2 regions of the Priestia sp. FSL W8-0001 genome follow, and region 1 is predicted to be linked to the other one. Evidence: a T-box and tRNA genes for the amino acid it is inferred to sense, from the RefSeq annotation. Region 1 holds a T-box; the other holds one or more tRNA genes.

Region 1 (3,409 bases):
CAAACAAGAGTCAAGCTGTTTTCTAAAAAAAATGATTCACAACAAAAAAGTTGTGAATCATTTCAATTTAACCGTTAATAACCTCTTTGTTCCCCATGTAAGGACGTAATACTTTTGGAATAACAACTGAACCATCTTCCTGTTGATAGTTCTCTAAAATTGCAGCCACTGTACGCCCAATCGCTAATCCAGATCCATTTAATGTGTGTACGTATTCTGGTTTCCCTTTTGCCTCGCGGCGGAAGCGAATATTAGCTCTTCGCGCTTGGAAACTTTCAAAGTTTGAACAAGAAGAAATTTCACGATATGACTCATAGCTTGGAATCCACACTTCAATATCGTATTTTTTAGCTGCTGTAAATCCTAAGTCTCCAGTACACATGCTTAAAACACGGTATGGCAGTTCTAACAACTGTAATACTTTTTCAGCATGTCCTGTCAGATTTTCAAGCTCAGCGTAAGAATCTTCTGGTTTTACAAAACGAACTAGCTCTACTTTGTTAAATTGATGCTGACGAATTAGTCCACGTGTATCTCTACCAGCTGAACCTGCTTCTGATCTAAAACATGCGCTGTATGCTGTATAAGCTAATGGTAATTGGTCTCCATTAATGATTTCATCACGGTGTAGATTAGTTACGGGAACTTCAGCCGTTGGGATTAAGAAATAGTCTTCCTCTTTAATTTTAAAAGCATCTTCTTCAAACTTAGGAAGCTGCCCTGTTCCTGTCATGCTTGTACGATTAACCATATATGGAGGAAGAATTTCTTCATATCCATGCTCATCCATGTGTAAGTCCATCATAAAGTTGATTAAGGCACGTTCCAAACGAGCTCCTAGGCCTTTATAAAACACGAAACGGCTTCCCGTTACCTTTGCTGCACGTTCAAAGTCTAAAATATTTAAATCTGTTCCTAGATCCCAGTGTGGCTTCGGCTCAAAATTAAATTGACGAACCTCTCCCCATTTTCTAATTTCTACATTTTCATCTTCCGTTTCACCAACTGGAACACTCTCATGTGGAATATTAGGGATTGAAAGTAATAGTTGTTCTAATTCTGTTTCTACAGTACGAAGACGCTCATCTAACTCTTTAATTTTGTCTCCTACTTGACGCATTTCTAAAATCATACTATCTGCATCTTGCTTTTCACGTTTTAATTGAGCAATTTGTTGAGACACTTCATTACGCTTACTCTTTAATTCCTCAGTTTGAACTAATAGCTGTCTGCGCTCTACATCTAACTCTTCAAAGCGCCCAAGATCTGATAAATCTTCTCCGCGGAACTTTAATTTTTCTTTTACTTCTTCAAGATTAGCTCGTAAAACCTTTACGTCTAACATCTATTTACCTCCTTATTTGTATAAAATGGGCAAAATAAAAACTCCCATCCCTATAAAAGGGACGAGAGTTTAGCCCGCGTTGCCACCCTAGTTGAAGGCTCATAAATAAACCTTCCTCTTCAGTCAGATAACGGAATGAACCGAAGCTATCTACTTACTGTTTCAATAGCTTGCTCCAGGATGGATTCGTAAAGGCTAAACATCGATTTTCACCAACCATCGACTCTCTAAAGTTTAACTTCTTTACTACTATTTCCTATCAACGCTTTATACTTTTCAACATTGTAATTAATAATCATAATGTACTACAAGTCTATACAAGTTGCAATTGGTTTATACAGGTTTTTTCAGAGACTCTTTCACCATGTCGATAAAATACTCTGTCATACGATGGTCATCCGTTAATTCTGGATGAAACGAACACCCTAAAAATTGTCCCTGTTTTGCAGCTACGATACGATCATCATGAATAGATAGGACTTCCACGTTCTCACCGACTTCTACAATATGAGGCGCACGAATAAATACTCCAATAAAATCATCTGCAACTTCTTTTATATTTAATTTCGCCTCAAAGCTCTCACGTTGGCGACCAAAAGAATTTCGAGCCACCTTAATATTCATAACACCTAAATGAGGCTCATCATAGTCTACAATTTCGCCTGCTAGTAAGATTAGACCAGCACAAGTCCCAAAGATTGGTTTGCCACTTTTAGCAAATTGGCGCAGTGAATCCATAAAGTCATATTTATCAATCAGACGTCTCATTGCCGTACTTTCTCCACCTGGTAAAATGAGCCCGTCCACTTCTTCTAGCTGTTCTACTTTTTTAATAATAATCGCTTCAGCCCCTGTTGCTTCCACTGAATGCGCATGCTCTCTAAATGCACCTTGTAGTCCTAAAACTCCAACCTTCACCATGCTGTTAAAACTCCCTTACTGTTACCAGCCACGCTCTTGCATGCGATTTTCTGGTAATAATGTTGAGATTTCAATACCTTTCATTGCATTTCCTAATCCTTTAGAAAGCTTTGCAATTAACTCATAATCTTCATAATGCGTTGTTACTTCTACGATTGAACGAGCAAATTTTTCTGGATTATCAGACTTAAAGATACCAGAACCTACAAACACTCCATCTGCTCCTAATTGCATCATTAATGCCGCATCTGCTGGTGTTGCAACGCCACCTGCAGCAAAGTTAACCACTGGAAGGCGACCTTCACGCTTGATTTGTAATAATAGCTCATAAGGTGCACCTAGTAGCTTTGCTTCCGTCATTAACTCAGCTTCGTCCATACCCACTACTTTACGTACTTGTGCGTTCACTTGACGCATATGACGTACAGCTTCTACAATGTTCCCTGTACCTGGTTCACCTTTTGTACGAAGCATAGCAGCGCCTTCTGCAATACGACGTGCAGCTTCGCCTAAATCGCGGCAACCACAAACAAATGGTACTGTAAACGTATTTTTATTCAAATGAAATTCTTCATCTGCTGGTGTTAATACTTCACTTTCATCAATATAGTCTACGCCCATTGCTTCTAAAACACGCGCTTCTACAATGTGACCGATACGTGCTTTAGCCATTACCGGAATTGAAACAGCATTCATAACTTCTTCGACAATTGTCGGATCTGCCATGCGAGATACGCCACCTGCAGCACGAATGTCTGCTGGTACACGTTCTAATGCCATAACTGCAACTGCTCCTGCTGCTTCTGCAATCTTTGCTTGTTCAGCATTAACAACGTCCATAATAACGCCGCCCTTTTGCATTTCCGCCATTCCGCGTTTTACTCTGTCAGTACCTGTAATGTTACTCATGTTTGTCTTCCCCCAGTATAGTTGTATTACACATAATCAATAAATTATGTATACAAAATTCAAAACTTATTGTCTATTTTACCTTATTTTCTGAAAAAATCCTATTAAAATTGTGTAGTTTGAAAAACTTGTCTAAAAAAAGAAGATACTAAATGCAACAAAAATCTTGCTTTAGTATCTCCTTTTATAAATGGTTTATGAATTAAAACCAATTCTTAATATTAGCGGCTGCAT
Region 2 (3,409 bases), 3.2 Mb from region 1:
GCATTAAACCCAGAGATGACGATAGCTTTTGCACACGGAACGTTTAACATCACGAATACTATTATTCAATTTCCGTTTATTGGATTATTGGCTTTAATCGTAACAAAAGTAATTCCTGGAGACGATGCGTTAGTTGACTTTAAACCGAAACATCTAGATCCAGTTTTTATTGAACAATCACCATCAATTGCGTTAGGACAAGCAAAAGAAGAGCTCGTTCGTATGGGGCAATTCTCAACAATTGGATTAGAAGAAGCAAACAATTATTTGAAAACGAAGCAACATAAGCATTCTGATATGGCTTTACAAATTGAAGATGCCATTAACAATTTAGATAAAAAAATTACTAACTATTTAATTTTACTTTCTTCTTCTTCTATGTCAGCTTCAGAAAGTGAAGAGCATTCAATGCTGTTAGACACGGCTCGTGATATTGAACGTATTGGAGATCATTTTGAAAATATCGTAGAGCTTGTTGATTATCAAATTACTAACAAAGTAAAGGTAACATCTGAAGCTAATAAAGATTTAGCAGAAATGTTTGAACTAACAATTTCAACAGTTAAAGAAGCTGTTGCAGCACTAGAGAACAACGATCGTGAAAAAGCTGTTCACGTAATGCAACAAGAAGATCAAATCGACAGCATGGAGCGTTCACTTCGTAAAAAGCATATTTTACGCTTAAACGAAGGTGCTTGCACAGGCTCAGCTGGTATTGTATTTGTTGACATTATTAGTAACTTAGAGCGTATTGGAGATCACGCAGTTAATATTGCAGAAGCAGTGTTAGGAGAAAATCAAAAGAGTGTGACTCAAAAATCTCAATAAGCTAGAAAGAGCGACTCGTTAACGAGTTGCTCTTTTTTATGGAATATTATTATCAAAAAAGTTGTTACAGTGTATACTGTTTGATAATAATAGTAAATAGAGATTGAGATGAAAGGAAACGTGTTAAGTTGGACTTTTTATATTGGACACTCATTGCAATTTGTTTTGTTGTATCATTTATTGGATTAGTCTATCCTATTATTCCAAGCGTACTGTTTGTAGCACTTGGATTTTTATTGTACGGGTTTTTCTATAGTTTTGAACCATATACTTTCTTGTTTGTGCTTATTCAAGGTCTGCTTGTGGCAGCACTTTTTGCCGCTGATTATTTGGCAAATCTAATTGGTGTTAAAAAGTTCGGTGGAACAAAAGCGGGTATTTGGGGAAGCACCATTGGATTGTTGGTTGGTCCATTCTTAATTCCTGGGCTTGGTATATTAATTGGCCCATTTTTAGGGGCGGTGATTGGTGAGTTAGTTGTACACCGTACGAATTTTCAAAATGCTATAAAGATTGGTTTTGGATCGTTAGTTGGCTTTTTCAGCGGTGCTATTTCAAAAGGAATTATACAGGCGGCAATGATCATTTACTTTCTTATCGTTGTTTTATAATAATTTGTTGACTTTTAATTAAAAGCATGTTAAATTTTTAATGTCGCTAATAAATGTTATATCGTTCCACAGTAGCTCAGTGGTAGAGCAATCGGCTGTTAACCGATCGGTCGTAGGTTCGAGTCCTACCTGTGGAGCCATGGCGGTGTAGCTCAGCTGGCTAGAGCGTACGGTTCATACCCGTGAGGTCGGGGGTTCGATCCCCTCCGCCGCTATTCCTTTAAGTGACAAAGCATACATACTATTATTCCACAGTAGCTCAGTGGTAGAGCAATCGGCTGTTAACCGATCGGTCGTAGGTTCGAGTCCTACCTGTGGAGCCAAGGACCCTTAGCTCAGCTGGTTAGAGCAGACGGCTCATAACCGTCCGGTCGCAGGTTCGAGTCCTGCAGGGTCCACCATGAAAAGGTTGGAGGAATACCCAAGTCCGGCTGAAGGGATCGGTCTTGAAAACCGACAGGGGTGTTAAAGCCCGCGGGGGTTCGAATCCCTCTTCCTCCGCCATACATATTGTTGATTAATCTTTCTTTACAATTGTGAAGAAAGATTTTTTATTTTGTTTTCAAATAAAATTTTACGTTTAAATAGGATAGACAGTGGGAAACAGGTAAATATAAGTGATGATTAAATGCTTTTTCATTGAAAGCGTAGGTTAAATTTGCTAATCTAAAAACATGAGGTGAATTTTCTTTCACCAAATTAGGTACATATTTTAAAGGAGGAATTACCCATGGCTTACGAATTACCACAATTACCTTATGCATATGATGCACTTGAACCACACATCGACAAAGAAACGATGAACATTCACCATACGAAACACCATAACACTTACGTTACAAACTTAAACGCAGCAGTAGAAGGAAAAGCTGATTTAGCTTCTAAAAGTGTTGAAGAGTTAATCTCAAATATGGATGCTGTACCAGAAGATATCCGTACAGCAGTACGTAACAATGGTGGTGGACATGCTAACCACTCATTATTCTGGACAATTCTTTGCCCTAACGGTGGCGGCGAGCCAACAGGCGAGTTAGCAGACGCAATTAGCAGTAAGTTTGGAAGCTTTGACGCATTCAAAGATGCATTCGCTAAAGCAGCAACTACACGCTTCGGTTCTGGCTGGGCTTGGTTAGTTGTAAACAACGGTGAATTAGAAGTAACAAGTACACCAAACCAAGATAGCCCACTAATGGAAGGTAAAACACCAATCCTAGGACTAGACGTTTGGGAGCATGCTTACTACTTAAACTACCAAAACCGTCGTCCAGATTACATTTCAGCATTCTTTAATGTAATTAAATGGGACGAAGTTGCAAAACGCTACGCAGCAGCAAAATAATGAGAGAAAAAACCAGTAAAGCAATTATTGCCTTTACTGGTTTTTTTGTTTTCCAATTCTTTTACATATCTCCTTTTCTTTTTCACACACTAGGGGTAGAAGAGAAAAGGAGTTTTTTATATGCCTTTATTAAAAAAAGTTGTTGGAGATGTAGAAGTTAATAAAGATTTATTGTTATTACTTATCATTGGAGGGCTATATGCTTTAGCCATTTCAATTTCAAATTCATTTGTAAACGTGTATTTATGGAAACAAACAGGAGAGTTTTCTGCTTTAGCGATTTATAATTTAGTCATTGTTATCTTTCAGCCATTAACCTTTATTTTAGCAGGAAGGTGGGCTAAAAAAATTGATCGAGTCGTTGTGCTTCGATTAGGTGTTTCGTTTCTATCTGTTTTCTATATCGTGGTGTTGATGGTAGGCGACCGTGCCGATGAATTTTTAATTCTTCTCGGTGCTCTTTTAGGAATAGGGTATGGATTTTATTGGTTAGCATTTAACGTGTTAACGTTTGAAATTACAGAACCTGATACACGGGACTTTTTCAATGGTTTTCTAGGAGTATTAAATTCGTTTGCTGGAATGATTGGACCTCTAGGAGCGGGCTTTATTATTGCTAGCTTATACGAAT

What was found. The T-box of region 1 lies ahead of serS (serine--tRNA ligase). A T-box ahead of a tRNA ligase gene usually reads a tRNA of that ligase, here a tRNA-Ser.
Region 2: it has a tRNA-Ser gene. The T-box ahead of serS (serine--tRNA ligase) is inferred to sense a tRNA for this amino acid. The anticodon was not compared.

Annotation. Positions count from the first base shown of each region.
Region 1 covers NZ_JBBPAL010000001.1:20,185-23,593, reverse strand. The annotation lists gene serS (serine--tRNA ligase) at 68-1,345, opposite strand; T-box leader at 1,400-1,617, opposite strand; gene pdxT (pyridoxal 5'-phosphate synthase glutaminase subunit PdxT) at 1,679-2,266, opposite strand; gene pdxS (pyridoxal 5'-phosphate synthase lyase subunit PdxS) at 2,288-3,175, opposite strand; gene MKZ18_RS00075 (serine hydrolase) at 3,378-3,409, opposite strand, start outside.
Region 2 covers NZ_JBBPAL010000001.1:3,205,778-3,209,186, reverse strand. The annotation lists gene MKZ18_RS17005 (Na/Pi cotransporter family protein) at 1-828, shown strand, start outside; gene MKZ18_RS17000 (DUF456 domain-containing protein) at 957-1,439, shown strand; tRNA gene MKZ18_RS16995 (tRNA-Asn) at 1,505-1,579, shown strand; tRNA gene MKZ18_RS16990 (tRNA-Met) at 1,581-1,654, shown strand; tRNA gene MKZ18_RS16985 (tRNA-Asn) at 1,688-1,762, shown strand; tRNA gene MKZ18_RS16980 (tRNA-Ile) at 1,764-1,840, shown strand; tRNA gene MKZ18_RS16975 (tRNA-Ser) at 1,851-1,943, shown strand; gene sodA (superoxide dismutase SodA) at 2,170-2,778, shown strand; gene MKZ18_RS16965 (MFS transporter) at 2,899-3,409, shown strand, end outside.